One region of the Oceanobacillus sp. FSL W7-1293 genome, then DNA from elsewhere that is predicted to be linked to it. Evidence: riboswitches for the same ligand, from Rfam matches in the RefSeq annotation. Region 1 holds a riboswitch; each other region holds the start of a gene.
The links. A riboswitch is a leader RNA that binds a small molecule or an ion and turns the genes downstream of it on or off. The one in region 1 is predicted to bind S-adenosylmethionine.

Region 2: it holds a riboswitch for S-adenosylmethionine, as region 1 does, so the genes downstream of both, MKY65_RS11175 (carboxymuconolactone decarboxylase family protein) here and metK (methionine adenosyltransferase) in region 1, are expected to answer to the same signal.
Region 3: it holds a riboswitch for S-adenosylmethionine, as region 1 does, so the genes downstream of both, MKY65_RS04295 (ATP-binding cassette domain-containing protein) here and metK (methionine adenosyltransferase) in region 1, are expected to answer to the same signal.

What each region holds. Positions count from the first base shown of each region.
Region 1 is NZ_CP150212.1:3,471,112-3,476,628, reverse strand. Features, by position in the region: gene pckA (phosphoenolpyruvate carboxykinase (ATP)) at 1-1,576, opposite strand, end outside; SAM riboswitch class I at 1,759-1,864, shown strand; gene metK (methionine adenosyltransferase) at 2,033-3,232, shown strand; gene MKY65_RS16970 (gamma carbonic anhydrase family protein) at 3,593-4,120, opposite strand; gene MKY65_RS16965 (hypothetical protein) at 4,624-5,013, shown strand; gene MKY65_RS16960 (class I SAM-dependent methyltransferase) at 5,022-5,517, opposite strand, start outside.
Region 2 is NZ_CP150212.1:2,273,150-2,278,666, reverse strand. Features, by position in the region: gene MKY65_RS11180 (LLM class flavin-dependent oxidoreductase) at 12-1,385, opposite strand; gene MKY65_RS11175 (carboxymuconolactone decarboxylase family protein) at 1,609-2,277, opposite strand; SAM riboswitch class I at 2,498-2,609, opposite strand; gene MKY65_RS11170 (acyl-CoA carboxylase subunit beta) at 2,948-4,477, opposite strand; gene MKY65_RS11165 (enoyl-CoA hydratase) at 4,500-5,279, opposite strand; gene MKY65_RS11160 (acetyl-CoA carboxylase biotin carboxyl carrier protein subunit) at 5,301-5,510, opposite strand; gene MKY65_RS11155 (acetyl-CoA carboxylase biotin carboxylase subunit) at 5,512-5,517, opposite strand, start outside.
Region 3 is NZ_CP150212.1:865,729-871,245, reverse strand. Features, by position in the region: gene MKY65_RS04300 (pyridoxal phosphate-dependent aminotransferase) at 1-1,132, shown strand, start outside; SAM riboswitch class I at 1,194-1,290, shown strand; gene MKY65_RS04295 (ATP-binding cassette domain-containing protein) at 1,428-2,447, shown strand; gene MKY65_RS04290 (methionine ABC transporter permease) at 2,443-3,111, shown strand; gene MKY65_RS04285 (alpha-hydroxy-acid oxidizing protein) at 3,126-4,271, shown strand; gene MKY65_RS04280 (2-keto-4-pentenoate hydratase) at 4,377-5,147, shown strand; gene MKY65_RS04275 (hypothetical protein) at 5,176-5,394, shown strand; gene MKY65_RS04270 (tyramine oxidase subunit B) at 5,504-5,517, opposite strand, start outside.

The DNA of each region.
Region 1 (5,517 bases):
GATACAGCGGACCAGCCTGTTGAATTGTGTCGCTGACTTCCGTGAATTTCTCGAAATTCATATGGAATTTTCCGGCTAAATTTTTAGCTTCCAGTTCATAACTTTCCTTATCTGCCCAAGCATTTTTAGGAACAAGAACTTCATCAGGAACACCTGGAATGAATTTTGGGATAGCCAACCCGAAAATTTCATCTGTTGTTGTTTCCGCGTCATTTAACTCGCCGATTAAAGCGGAGTGCACCATCGCACGCGTGTAGGATAATTTCATTCTCGTTCCTACACCGTACATGCCGCCGGTCCAGCCGGTATTAATCAGGAACACGTTAGCATCAAATTTATCAATTTTTTCTCCGAGCATTTCTGCATAGACAGATGGATTTAATGGTAAAAACGGAGATCCGAAGCATGCTGAGAATGTAGCGACAGGCTTAGTTACACCACGTTCTGTACCAGCCAGCTTGCTCGTGTATCCGCTTAAGAAATGATACATTGCCTGCTCTTTTGTCAATTTACTGATTGGCGGTAAAGTACCGGAAGCATCTGCGGTCAGGAAAATAATTGTATTTGGATGTCCGGCTACACTTGGCTCTAAGCTGTTATCAATATTTTCTAATGGATAAGCCGCCCGTGTATTTTCTGTTAACAAAGTATCATCATAATCCGGGACGCGTGTATCTTCATCCAAGGCGACATTTTCCAAAACAGATCCGTAGCGGATAGCATCAAAGATTTGCGGCTCTTTTTCTGCAGATAAATTAATGCATTTTGCATAGCAGCCGCCTTCAATATTAAAGACACCTTCGTCACTCCAGCCATGCTCATCATCACCGATTAACCTTCTGTCAACGTCAGCTGAAAGTGTGGTTTTTCCAGTTCCGGATAAACCGAAAAATAAAGCGACATCGCCATCTTCTCCGACGTTAGAAGAGCAATGCATGGACAGAACATTTTGCTCGGGGAGGAGGAAATTAGCTACAGAGAAGATAGATTTTTTTATCTCTCCCGCATATTCTGTTCCGCCGATAAGCACAATGCGCTGTTCAAAGGAAATGAGAACAAAGGCTTCGGAGTTTGTACCGTCAACTTCCGGGTCTGCTTTAAAACCGGGAGCAGAGATTACTGTAAAATCAGCTTCATGTAATTGCTCCATTTCTTTTTCAACAGGAATAAATAATTGTCTTGCGAATAAATTATGCCAGGCATATTCATTGATTACCTGAATAGGCAGTTTGTATTTTTCATCCGCACCCGCATAAGCTTGCAGATGAAAAATTTCTTCTTGGTTATCTAAATAGGCAATCACTTTGCCAATCAGCCTATTAAAGACTTCCTCTTCAATAGGCTGATTAACATTTCCCCAGTCTACCTTATCCGCTGATAAAGCATCTTTTACAATAAATTTATCTTTTGGAGAACGTCCCGTGTATTTTCCAGTGGTGGCACGGACCGCACCAGTAGATGTTAATTTTGCTTCATCACGATGAATAATTTTTTCGATAAGCTGGCCAACAGAATAGTTGCTGTAAATATTAGTTAAAGTGAGCTCCTCCAGTATACTTCTCCGCAATATTTTCATAAAGCAATTATTCACTCCTTATTAATGGTTTAGAATTGATTTTATCTTGAAATATGTTTATTAGTATAACACATTAAATATAATAGTTCATACTAATTTATGAAAAATTATTTTTTCTGTCACAGATGATAATAAGGTTGACAGGAGAGGCTTGTTTCGTTAATCTAAATATTGAACGGATACTCTTATTTGGAGATGGTGGAGGGACAGTCCCGATGAAGCCCAGCAACCTCACTTTAAGTGAAAGGTGCTAACCTGATGCAAGGATCATTCCTTGAACAATAAGAGCGAAAGGCCAATAAGTTTTCCTTTCCTCATATATTTTGAAGGAGAGGTTTTTTTGTTTTTAGGAGACTTTTTAAATATCCTCTAAAAAATGAAACCACATTGGGTGGAATGATAAATTTATATTGAAATAGAGTTCCGTAACATTATTGGAGAAGGGGAGTTAGCCTTATGGCTGCAAATCGTCGTTTATTTACTTCTGAGTCAGTTACTGAAGGGCATCCGGATAAGATGTCTGACCAAATTTCAGACGCTATTCTGGATGAGATTCTCTCGAAGGATCCGAATGCCAGAGTGGCTTGTGAAACTACGGTTACAACTGGAATTGTTTTAGTTGCCGGAGAGATTTCTACAAGTACATATGTAGATATTCCTGCAATTGTACGTGAAACAGTACAAGGAATTGGCTATACACGGGCAAAATATGGTTTTGATTCAGAAACATGTGCTGTATTGACTGCTATTGATGAGCAGTCTCCTGATATTGCCGGCGGTGTGGATGTTGCGCTGGAAGCAAGACAAGGACAAGAAAGTGAAGAAGAAATCGAGGCAATTGGTGCCGGTGATCAGGGATTAATGTTTGGTTATGCATGTAATGAAACTGAAGAGCTGATGCCTTTACCAATTTCTTTAGCACACCGTTTATCCAAAAGATTAGCAGATGTTCGAAAGGAAGAGATTATCGGCTATCTGCGTCCAGACGGGAAAACACAGGTAACCGTTGAGTACGGTGAAGATAATCAGCCGCTGCGTGTAGATACGGTTGTCATTTCTGCGCAGCATCATCCGGATATTACGAATGAACAAATCGAAGCGGATATTATTAAACATGTTGTCGAAGCTGTTGTACCCGGTGAATTACTGGATGAAAAAACAAAGTATTATATTAATCCGACCGGGCGCTTTGTTTTAGGCGGTCCACAAGGCGATGTCGGCTTGACCGGAAGAAAGATTATTGTAGACACTTATGGAGGCTATGCCAGACATGGGGGCGGCGCTTTTAGCGGTAAGGATGCAACGAAAGTGGATCGTTCTGCTGCGTATGCGGCCCGTTATGTTGCTAAAAATATTGTTGCTGCAGGTCTTGCTGATTCTTGTGAGGTTCAGCTGGCTTATGCGATTGGCGTTGCCCAGCCCGTTTCTATCTCAATCAATACATTCGGTACAGGGGAAGTCAGTGAAGAGAGATTAGTGGAAGCAGTCCGGGAGCTATTCGATTTGCGGCCGGCAGGTATTATCCGCATGCTTGATTTAAGAAGACCAATTTTTAAAAACACAGCTGCTTACGGCCATTTCGGACGTACAGATATTACATTCCCATGGGAAAAAACAGATAAAGTAGAAGAATTAAAAGCGTTGACTGCAAAATAAAAAAACGTCAGGTGTCTGAAGATGCCTGACGTTTTTCTTTAAAGAATAAAAGTATATAAAAAATGCTGAATATAGCCGCTCCAGAAATACACTCCGCTTTCCGTGGGCTTGAGCTCAGCCTCCTCGATAAAGAAGACTTAGCGATTGGCAAGCCATCAGGCGCAGACAGAGCTAAAGTCGTACTTATGCCCCGAGGGTAAAAAAAGAAGAACACTTTTTCCTGCGGGGTCTTCCCACTGGGACTGCGATTACTCGCCCCACCGAAGCCCGTCGCAGCGGATATCTCTTCGGCGAGAACACTGATGTTTTAAAGACCAAGCGGTGTTCTTGGTTTTTCTTTATAATGGAAGGAAACTGGTTTTATTCCTTTCCGCCCATGTTTGTTTCTTTTAAATAATATTGTCCTTTTTCCACATAGGATTTACGGATGCGGTCCATTTCTTGATAGTCTTTATCGGTTAATTCACGGACCACTTTAGCCGGCCTGCCCATAGCTAATGTGCGGGGCGGTATTTTTTTGCCCGGCGGCACCAGGCTCCCGGCGCCGACAAAAGCATGTTCCCCAATCTCTGCGCCATCTAAAATAATAGAACCCATGCCAATCAGCGCATGATGGCGTATAATCGCAGAATGCAAGGTGACTTGATGTCCGACAGTTACATCATCTTCAAGAATCAACGGCATATCAGGACTCTGATGCAGCATAGAGAGGTCCTGAACATTGGTACGCTTGCCGATTTTTGTCGGTGCCACATCACCGCGAATCACCGTGTGGAACCAAATACTTGCTTCTTCTTCAATCGTCACGTCCCCGTTGATTACCGCATTTTTGGCAATGAATGCGGCAGAATCAATAGACGGGGTTATTCCTTTATATGATTCAATCATCTGTATTCCTCCAACTCAGTCATATTGATTAAAGTATATCAAAGGAAATATTATCTGGAAAGGCAGCTCTAAATGAGTTGATTTTGGTACTGAATGAAGGAGAAAGAATTGTTATTCCTATCGCAATCTCCTAATTGTAGGCATATATTCTAAGCCATTTGTTTGATGTGGATAATAAGTTTGAATGTAGATATATTTCTTTTTATCCTCTACAGATACGCATCTTTTTATGGTAGAATAAATAAGCTGGTTACTTAAGGATAGTAATAACATAAAGAGATAAACAGGAACACTATTCTAAGTAATTTCCACGTTGTTGATTTGACAATGGGAGCAGTAACAGATGTTCCAGTAATAACTGGAATAAGTAATTGTATAAATCTGTTTTAATCTGGCTATGGATAATGGGGCATCCATACAAACAGGCGGACTTTTACAGAGAGAGAAAGTTTTGCATGTGGCGCAGAGAACTGATTTATCGTTAAAAATGGGGTTGTACTTTCATGTTGATTCAAATTGTAATAGGGATTTTATTTTTTATCGGTGTCTATATACTGATAAGCGATGAGCAAAAATGGCTGCGTCTGACAACATTTGGTTATTTTATTTTGTTAACTATTATTTTTGCAGCCGGATATATGAATCAGTTGAACAACCTGCAAGACCCTGAACTGGGCGAACTTTCTGCATTGCGCGACTGGGTTTATCTATTTGGATATTTATATTCTGTCCCGCTCATGGTTGTATCAGCTTATATTTGGATTCCCTATCCCAAAAAATATAAGACACTTCGATCCCGTGCGCTCATGATTTCTTTTATTATATTTATTATCATGACAGCCGGGCATTTCTTAAATTTATTCTTTCGATTACTATTTTTAGGAATTGCATAAGAAACGCTCTATGACACAGAGCGTTTCTTTTTTTCGATAGCGATTAAAAACGGAGCTTGATTTTGCTGATTGATAAATTGGTACCTGAGCACTTGATATTCTTTTTGATTTAATTGTGAGGCGTAAGAAAGAACCGCTTCTTTTTCTTCCTCGCCGCCCGGATGCCCATAATAAATAACCAGAACGACCAGACCGTTTGTTTTCAGTTTTTCCAATATCGCTTCAATCGAGGCGATGGTGGAGGGCGCTTTCGTAACTATTGATTTATCGCTTTTTGGTAAATAGCCAAGGTTAAAAATAGCACCGCCGAAAATATCTTCTTTAATATTGCTATGTATCTTTTCATGGCTGTCCTGAATAAGGGATACATTATGACAGCCATTTTTGTAAAGTGTCTCTTTCGTATTTTGAATGGCCTGCTCCTGGATATCAAATCCATATACCTTGCCGGAAGGACCGACAGTCTGGCTTAAAAATAATGTATCATGTCCGTTTCCGCAGGTC
Region 2 (5,517 bases), 1.2 Mb from region 1:
TTGCTTCCCCGTTATCTTTGCTGTAAACTGCCAAGCTTTCTCGCAGGATGGTTATCGGGCAAATGGGGATTTCCTTTTCCAAACATATTTTCTCTGAGTGTCTTTCCTTCATATTCAGTCCGGTAAATGCCTCGTTTTTGCAATTCAGGAACAACTAGATCCACAAATTCCCGAAATGTATCTGGAGAGTATGTCTGCGCGATATTGAATCCATCGACATCACCTTCAACTGCCCATTCTTCCATTCGATCCGCGATTTGTTCAGGCGTCCCGATAAATTTCACTGTACCATTACCGAGTCCATGATTTTTGACCGCTTCCCACAATGTCCATTTCTTATTCGGATCTTTTGTATACATATCCAGATTTCCTTGCACTGCTTCTGTCTGTATATCTTCAATATACTGATCCGGATCATATTTTGAAAAATCGATTCCTGTATGTCCGGAAAGAAGAGATGCAGTACCTTCATAGCTGACATGATCCGTTAAATCTTTATATTTCGCCAGCGCTTCTTCCTCCGTTGCTCCAATGATTGGCAAAATCATTGGAAAAACAAATATATCCCGCTGGTCTCTTCCCTGTTCCTGTGTTCGTTTCCGAATATCTGCAACATAGGCCTTTAATGCATCCAGCGAATGATTTTTGGTGAAAACCGCCTCTGCATGTTTGGCTGCAAAATCTCTTCCTTTTGGTGAAGCTCCCGCCTGGAATAAAACAGGAGTACGCTGCGGAGAAGGTTCAACCAAATGTGGACCAGGAACTTTGAAAAATTCACCTTCATGATCGATCAATCGAACTTTGTCCGGATGTGCAAATGTATCATTCGCACCATCATAAACAACAGCATCGTCTTCCCAGCTGTGCTCCCAAAGCTTATAGACAACTTCAAGAAATTCATCTGCTCGGTCATAACGCTGTTCTTTAGGAAGACGGCTGGAAAGACCCAGATTGACTGCCTCACTTTCTAAATAAGAAGTCACCACATTCCAGGCAACCCTTCCATTCGTTAAATGATCTAATGTTGATAGCTGCCTTGCCAGCGCGTATGGTTGTGCATATGTAGCAGAAATAGTTGGCGCAAAGCCGAGATTTTCAGTTACAGCAGCCATCGCAGAAATCGGAATCAACGGGTCATGAGCCGGAAGCTGCACAGCATGCCGGACAGCTGCTTCATGACTATTTCCATATACACTGTAGGTTCCAAGCACATCGGCAATAAACATGGCATCAAATTTTCCGCGTTCCAGGATTTTTGCTGTTTCTGTCCAATATGACAGGTCATTATGTTTTGTCCCCTCGTCCTTTTCATGCTTCCATAATCCTGTCGAGTGAGGGGAAGGTGAATTTTGAATAAATCCATTCAGGTGAATTTGTTTAGTCATCGTTTCGATAAACTCCTTTTCTCATAAATTTTCATCTTGACCGCTTCACCAAAATCTATGATTGTAAGCTAGATTTTATCGTAGTGTAACTGGCTGGGACTGAGACTGCGATTACCAATGTTGTCAGGTTAACGCGACCGCTACTGATTAAAGTTTCTCTTTATTTGATTTAGACAACCATTGATTTTGGTGTTGACCCTACCCTCTTTTGATTGCTGCTTACTTATGATTCATCGAAAGCATTTAAGGCATTTACACTATGTGCCACTGCTGAGCCAGCTTTTAAAGCAGCTGCTACAAAAATAGCTTCTGATATTTCCTCTAGACTGGACCCTGTTTTTTTGGCATTTTTCGTATGCAGGTCAATGCAATAAGGGCAGCCTGTAGTGTGTGCTGATGCCACCGCGATAAGTTCTTTTTCCTTTTCGGACAATTTTCCTGCTTTAATGGATTTATGATCAAAAGCAGCAAATGCCTTGAATGTACCCGCATCAATGTCACCAAATTCTGTTAATCTATTAAAATAGGATGCTTTGTACAGCTCGTCTTTTTCCTCTTCATCAAACGCATTTAGCGCATTCACACCATGAGCAACTGCTAAACCAGCCTTTAGAGCTGTTGCAACAAAAATGGCCTCTGTTACTTCCTCTTTATCAGCATTATTCTTTTTAGCATTCCCCACGTGTAAATCAATGCAGTACGGGCATCCAGTAATGTGTGCTACGGCTACCGCAATTAATTCCTTTAATTTAACTGATAAATTTCCCTCAGCCAATGCCTTGTCGTTAAAAGCAAAAAAAGTTCGAAATGCTTCAGGCGCATATTCTTTTAATTCTGTTATCCGGTTAAAATAAGATTTTTGATATAAACTATCTGTTTTAGTCAATGAAATCTCTCCTCATACATTTAAAATTTTTGTTTTTTGTTTGTCATAAAATCATAAAAACTGTAAGCTCATTTCGCTTATTTTCGTACAACTCCAGCAATAATTAAACTTTACCTATCTAATTACTCGGTTTTAGTCATACTTATACCATTGAAATTATTCCCTCCCTATCATTGTTTAAAATGAAAAAAACCCTTTCCAATGAGAAGAGGTTTTTTTATACACTGCCTCATCTCCCAAGTGAAAAGCTTGCTGGAATTAGCACCATTTTACTGTGTTTTAAGTAATGGTTGCTGCGGGATTACAGGACCAGTTCCTCCCCCGGCTCTTGATAAGGAATTACATTATTTAGTTTTTTAAGATTTCTTCATATACTATCGAATTCTAAAAAATGTGTCAAGCGGAAATTTTAATTAAATTAAGTGGTTCCTTACCAAAACCTATCGATGATGCGAGTAAAAATAATTTTACTGTAAGCGGCCATTAGTCGTTTTAACACTTTTAATTATATTTTCCAACCATAGATTTTGGTATTGGTCAATCTGAGCAAGTTTTTTTGAAATCAGTTCGAAACACAAATTATAGTTTACATAATATTATTATGGTTAAATAAATGTTTTTATACGCTTCATAAAAAACGCCTAGCCCCTATTGGTCTAAGCGTTTTCTTATTCGCCTACACAGGATATACCCCATGTTTTCTCTCGGTAAATTGCTTTTTCTTATTCTGATAAATGGTAAAACGTCTTGTCAGCTCGCTCCGAAGATGATCTGGATCAATAATATCATCAATAATCATTTCGGAAGCTAAGCGATAAATATCAATATTCTCTTTATAGGAGGCCTGCTTCTCTGCGATATATGCCTCTCTTTCTTCTTCAGGAAGCTGAGCGATTTTATTTGCTTCTACTGCATTCACTGCTGCTTCCGGTCCCATAACAGCAATTTGTGCATTCGGAAAGGCTAAGCAGCAATCCGGGTCGAAAGCAGGTCCTGACATCGCGTATAGACCAGCTCCATAAGCCTTTCGAACAATAACAGAAATTTTAGGTACCGTTACTTCACTCATTGCAAATAGCATTTTGGCTCCATGGCGGATAATTCCCTGTTTCTCCACTCTTGTTCCAATCATAAATCCTGGTACATCCGTTAAGAACAGCAGCGGAATTTCAAACGCATCACATAATTGGATAAACTTTGCTGCTTTATCTGCTGAATCAGTAAAAAGAACGCCTCCCTTGACACGCGGCTGATTGGCGATGATTCCTATACTTTGACCGTCGATGCGGGCCAGCCCAGTAATTAGTTCTGGAGCAAACCGCTTTTTTATTTCACAAAAACTGCCTTCATCGATCGTACGGTCAATCAGTTCATACATGTCAAATGCAGCATTTTGATTATCTGGAATAATTTCGCTGATTGGCTTATCAAAGCTTTTTGGTTCTACAGATGCTGCTTTTTTTGGCTTCTCACGAAAATTAGCAGGAAAATACGTTAAGTACTTCTGTGCAAATTGAATCGCTTCTTCTTCGGTATCCACTAAAACATCGCCCACTCCTGAGGTCGTACAGTGCATTTTTGCTCCGCCCATTTCCTCTAAGGAAACCTTTTCACCAATGACCTTTTCAGCCATTCGCGGGGAACCTAAATACATCGATGCATTCCCATCAACCATGACAACGATATCACAAAAGGCAGGGATATAGGCACCGCCGGCAGCAGATGGACCAAACAATAAACAGACTTGCGGCACTCTTCCTGACAGCTTGATTTGATTGTAGAAAATACGTCCCGCTCCTCTTCTGCCCGGGAACATATCTATTTGATCGGTAATGCGGGCACCTGCAGAGTCAACCAGATAAATCATAGGTACTTCCAGTCGTTCTGCCGTCTCTTGAATACGTAAAATCTTCTCTACCGTCCGCTGTCCCCAGCTTCCGGCTTTCACGGTGGAATCATTTGCCATCGCACAGACTGTCTGGCCATTTATTTTCCCTGTCACGGTAATCACGCCATCTGCCGGCAGATCTTCATCCATCGCATTGGCAAATAAACCATCCTCAATTGTCTCATGAGAGTCAAAAAGAAGCTGTATTCTTTCCCTAGCAAAAAGCTTGCCCTTTTCAGCATTGCTGTCGTGATACTTTTGTTTTCCTCCCTTTTTTATTTTTTCTATACGCTTCTTTAGTTCCTTATTTACAGGCATATAAGCATACTCCTTCCTGGCTTTAACTTCCGTGGTAATCAGGCTTTCTTTTCTCTTGAAATGCAAGCAATCCTTCTTTTCTGTCCTTTGTCGGTATAAGTTTTACATAAGATGCATGTTCCAGTTGAACCGCTTCATCTATCGGAAGTTCTATCCCCTGATTAATCGCTTTTTTAGCCTGCTTCATAGCAATCGGCCCATTTTGGCTTATTTTCCGGGCGATACTGATTGCTTCGTCTTGTAAAAAAGAAGCAGCGACTGACCGCTCAATCAGTCCAATAGCTAATGCATCCTCTGCTGAAATTGTTTTGGCAGTATAAATAAGCATTTTGGCTTGCCCGACCCCGATTAATCTTGGCAAACGCTGTGTCCCGCCGGCTCCGGGTATAATCGCCAGAGAGGTTTCCGTCAACCCCAGCTTTACATGATTGGCTGCAATACGCAGGTCACAGGCTAAAGCGATTTCCAGCCCGCCTCCAAAGGCGACGCCATTAATAGCAGCAATTACAGGGACCTCTATTTTTTCTATGGAATCGGCAAGTCTGCTAATTTTCTGTACAGCAGCAACAACTTCCTCCTCATTCATTGCCTTTCGTTCTTTCAAATCTGCTCCGGCACAGAAAGCTTTTTCTCCGCTGGCTGTAATAATCACACAGCGTATAGTATCATCAGCACGGATTTTTTGAATACAATTCTCTAAATCTGTTAATAACGCAAAAGATAACGCATTGGCAGCTTCCGGCCGATTTAATGTGATAACAGCGATATGATTATCTACTGTTTCAACGTTTACAAGTTGCATAGGCATTCACTCCAAACTGATTTAGTCAACGATTGCAATCGTATCTCCTTCATTAACAAAATCTCCTTCTTGGACCTTCCATTCCTTCAAAATTCCTTTTCCCTCTGAAGCAATCGGAATTTCCATTTTCATTGACTCGAGAATAACGACATCCTGCCCTTCTTCCACAGCCTCTCCCTGCTGCACTGTAATTTTCCATACGTTTCCTGCCATCGATGCTTTGATTTCCATCTTAATT
Region 3 (5,517 bases), 2.2 Mb from region 1:
ATTTTTTGCATCCCTTGCCGCTAAAGTCGCTACAGCACTAGAAGAAGGAAGAGATATTATAAATCTCGGACAAGGCAACCCGGATCAGCCGACACCGCCGCATATTATCCGTGCCCTTCAGGAAAGCGCCGAAAATCCGGTTGCCCATAAATATTCCCCTTTCCGCGGTACCGATGAATTAAAAAAGGCTGCAGCACAATTTTATAAAAGAGAATATGATGTCGATTTAGATCCTGCTTCAGAAATTGCTATTCTGTTCGGCAGTAAAATCGGTCTGATAGAGCTCCCTTTAGCTGTTATGGATGAAGGCGAATTAATGCTCTTGCCAGACCCTGGATATCCAGATTATTTGTCCAGTGTTCCATTAGCAGATGTTACTTATGACACCTTCCCATTATTAGAGGAAAACAATTTTTTACCAGATTATGCTGCCCTGACGGCGGAACAAAAGAAACTTGCCAAGCTATTATATCTCAACTATCCAAACAATCCGACCGGAGGAGTTGCAACGAAAGAATTTTTTGAAGAAACCGTTGCATTAGCGGAGGAAAATGATATCGGCGTTGTTCATGATTTCGCTTATGGAGCCATCGGTTTCGACGGCCATCAGCCAGTAAGCTTCCTGCAAACAAAAGGAGCGAAAGATGTCGGCGTTGAGCTGTACACCCTTTCCAAAACCTATAATATGGCTGGCTGGCGAGTCGGTTTTGCTGCCGGCAACAAAGATATGATTGAAGCGATTAATATTCTGCAGGACCATTTATTTGTCAGTCTTTTCCCAGCTATTCAAAAGGCAGCTGCGGAAGCATTATCAGGTGATCAAAGCTGTGTCACCTCGCTTGTCGAACGCTATGAACAACGCAGAGATGTCCTCATAGAAGAATGCAGACATATCGGCTGGGAAGTCACTGCACCGAAAGGCTCTTTCTTTGCCTGGCTCCCTGTACCAGCGGCGTTTACAAGTGAAGCATTTGCCGATTATTTATTACAAGAGGCGGATGTTGCCGTTGCAGCCGGGAATGGTTTCGGAAGGAATGGAGAAGGTTATATACGCGTCGGATTACTCGTAGAAGAGGAGCGTATTCGTGAAGCTATTCGACGTATTGAGAAACTGCAGCTGTTTCAAAAATAAATATTGACGAAACTTGTAAAATAAGATACTTTTAAAGAATACAATTCAATTACGATTATACCTCTTATCCAGAGCAGCTGAGGGACTGGCCCGTTGAAGCTCGGCAACCTTTAAAAAGGTGCTAATTCCAGCAAGACATCCGTCTTGAAAGATGAGAGCAGAAAATAAGATTACATTTTCGAGCCTCTCTTTCATCTAGAGAGGCTCTTTTTACAAATTGTATAGATTTTGATAAGAAAAGCTGCTGATAACTACCAGTTCAGCATAAATGATAGAAAGGCAGGAAAAACAGCAGATGATTAAATTAGAGAATGTCACCAAAATTTTCCCCTCCAAAAAAGGAAAAGATGTTACTGCACTGGACAATGTGACGATTTCTGTCAACAAAGGAGAAATCCATGGCGTAATCGGCTACAGCGGTGCAGGAAAAAGTACATTAATTCGCTGTGCCAATTTACTGGAATCCCCTTCGAAAGGCAAGGTTTGGATTGATGGAATTGACTTAACCAAATTATCAAAAGAAAAGCTCCGGCAGACAAGACAGAAAGTCGGCATGATTTTTCAGCATTTTAATTTATTAAGGACTGCCAATGTCTATGAGAATATTGCGATTCCATTAAAATTACTCGGCGTACCGAAGGCAGAGGTTAAGGAAAGAGTCATGAAATACTTAGATATTGTCGATTTAGCCGAGAAAAAAGATGCTTATCCTTCTCAGCTTTCCGGCGGTCAAAAACAGCGTGTTGCTATTGCCAGAGCACTGTCCCAGGAACCACAGGTTCTCCTGAGCGATGAAGCAACCAGCGCACTTGATCCAGAAACAACAAATTCCATTCTCGAACTATTATTAAAAATTAATGCAGAGCTTGGAATCACAATTCTATTGATTACGCATGAAATGAACGTCATCCAAAAAATATGCGATTATGTTTACGTTATTGAAAACGGAAACCTCATTGAACAAGGGTCGACGATAGAATTATTTACAAAACCTAAACAGCCGACAACCAAAAAATTCTTAAATACCATTTCACAACGAAAATTATCGGACCGTTTGATTGATGATTTGAATTTAGAGGGCAAAGTAATTCGTTTGACCTTCCTTGGTGAAAATACAGGACAGCCATTGTTATCTAAGGTTACACAGCAGTTTTATGTAGAACCGAATATCTTGACGGCAAATATTATCGAATTAAAAAATGGCATTGTTGGTAACCTTGTCGTTCATTTAATCGGCAGTGAGCATCAAGTGGAACATTCTCTCTCCTTCTTGCAGGAACAAGGCGTAGAAGTAGAAGAATTGGGGGTAAATTGACATGCAGGCATTTATTGATCAATGGGGTTCAGAGTTTTATGATGCCATAATAGAAACCATTCAAATGGTTTTAATCTCTTTGTTTTTCGCTGTTATTATCGGCGTTATTTTAGCTATTCTCTTAGTTTTGACACGACCGGGACAACCATTACAAAATAAATTTGTTTATCAGTTTTTAAACTTACTGATTAACGTTATCCGATCGATTCCGTTTATTATTCTTTTATTCTTCATGCTTCCTTTTACCAAATTGATCGTAGGTGTGACCATTGGTGTCAAAGGGGTTATTGTACCGCTCGTTGTCAATGCAGCTCCTTATATTGCCAGACTGATTGAATCCTCCCTGCTGGAGGTCAACCAAGGTGTTATTGAAGCATACCGGGCGATGGGAGTAAAAACACATCAAATTATTTGGAATGTGATGCTGCGGGAAGCGAGACCAGCTATTGTTCTTGCATTAACTATCGCAACAATCAGCCTTATCGGGGCAACCGCTATGGCCGGCTTAGTCGGAGCAGGAGGCTTAGGTGACCTTGCTTACCGGTTTGGACATCTGCGTTATGAAACAGATGTCATGTATGTCACCGTTATTATGCTCGTTATTATCGTTCAAGGTCTTCAGTCTCTCGGTAACCGGCTCGCCGAACGATTGAAAAAAGATTAATTGGGGGAAAAAATATGACAACCTCATCCAAAAAAGGCTCTTTCTTAGAGCATATAACCATACAGGATTCCTTTCCGATTGGAACTGTACAGCTTGAAGCTGCAGCAAAGCATGCCCTGCCGGCAGAAGTGTTTGGCCACATCCGCTCCGGTGCCGGCGGGGAAGAAACGTTAAGAAAAAACAGGGAAGCCTTTGAGAAATATTCAATTGTTCCCAGATTTTTACGTAATGTCTCGGAAGTGGACACATCTATACGTATTTTAGGAAAAGAATATGCTTCCCCATTGATGGTTGCTCCGATAGGTCATTTAAAAATGGTTCATGAAGAGCCTGACTTTGCCGTTGCAAATGTTGCAGCTTCAATGAATATTCCATATATCCAAAGTACGGTTACAGCAAGATCTATCGAAGAAGTCTCAGAGGCTGTTCCTCATGGGCCAAAATGGTTTCAGTTATATTGGGCCAATAATGATGCTATTTCCTACAGTATGGCAGAACGCGCAGAAAAAGCCGGGTATGAAGCGATTGTCGTCACCGTGGATACCATGATTCTCGGGTGGCGTGAAGATGATATGAGGCATCAGTACTCCCCATTGAAAAAAGGATATGGAAAAGCAAACTATGTCCAAGATCCTGCATTTCAAGAAGGATTAAAGGATGGCCAGGATGAAATTGAATCGATTATTGAAAACCTTCATCATCCATCGCTCCATTGGGACAATATAACAGAATTACGGCAACGCACGAAGCTGCCGATTTTTCTAAAAGGCATCCTTCATCCGGAAGATGCAAAACAAGCAATAAATGCCGGCATAGACGGAATAATTGTGTCCAATCATGGCGGCAGACAAATGGATGGAATCATACCAAGTCTGGAAGCATTACCAGCTATACGCGAAGCTGTTGGCCCAGATTTTCCTTTGCTGCTTGACAGCGGTATCCGCCGGGGAGCAGATGTCATCAAGGCTCTGGCGCTTGGCGCAGATGCAATTTTATTTGGACGTCCTTATACCTACGCGCTTGCACTTCAGGGAGAAGCAGGGGTTCAGAAGATATTCGCCAACCTTGCGCAAGAAGTTGCTGTATCGATGGCATTATCTGGAGCTAAGTCAATAGAAGAAGTAAAGCAGCTTACATTGAAAATTGCTGCTGATAACTAAGTATATATACAGAGCGGCCTCTTGACGGAGACGCTCTTTTCTTTCATCATATAATAATATAATATTTTGAAAAAGGATAAAAATAGGTGAAAGGAGATTTTAAGTATGAGCGTTATTCCCGAAATTTTAACACATATCGAAACAGCTTACCGGACGCATAGCCCTGTTTCATTTATTCGTGAAGACTATACGATCAGCGAAGACGAAGCATATCAAGTGCAGCATGCGTTTATAAACAAACGTGTTCAGGAGAACGATGCGGTTGCCGGCTATAAAATCAGTATGACTAGTAAAGAGACACAGGCAATTGCTGACACACATGAACCTGCCTACGGAACGATTCTAACTTCCCAAGTGCTACAGGGAGATTCTGAATATGCACTATCTCATTTATTCTCCCCTTTGATTGAACCGGAGCTGATGTTTTTCATCAATGAAGACATCTCGAATGACGCAGATATTCAGGAAATCATCGAAAAAACTTCTGTTGCACCAGGGATTGAAATTCCAGATGCAAGATATATCGACTGGTTCCCGAATTTTTCATTAATGGATTTGTTATCTGACAATACAGCAACAGGCAGAATAGTTACAGGCAGCCCTGTCCCTTCCCCCAGCATAGAAAAGCTCGGTGCAATTGATCTCGATTTAAAATTTAATGGGAAAACAACACATATCGGACGCTCTGATGCAGTATTAGATAATCCTGTCAATGCGGTTAAATGGCTTGTGGAGAAATTAGCCGAGCATAACCTGTCCCTGCAAAAAGGCATGGTGGTTTCTTCTGGAACATTTATTTCGCCATTTAAAGCAGAAGCAGGTGAATATCTTGCCAGCTACCGTGATATTGGCAGTGTAAAAATAACCTTGATTTAAGCGTGATATAGAGAATATGGGGTGACTTATGATAAATAGGAAAGAGAACATTATATCAGGGGTTTTATTTATTATTGCAGGGATTTTAATTACTTTTTTCTTAAATACAGCAACTATGATTATTGCACTTTTTTTAATTACTGTACCTGCAATTTACGACTGTTACAAGAAGCCGACACTTGCTAAAATACTTTTTTATATTATTGTATTTGGAGCCTTTTCTGTTTATCTCATTTTCTTTCTTTAGATTAAAGCTAAAGATGGGATTGCTATTCTTAATACATCGGAATAGCAATCCCTTACTTTTTTAGCTATTATTTAGCCCGCAGAAGCCAAATAGAAACAGGAAATCTGATTTATTTCGTTAAAT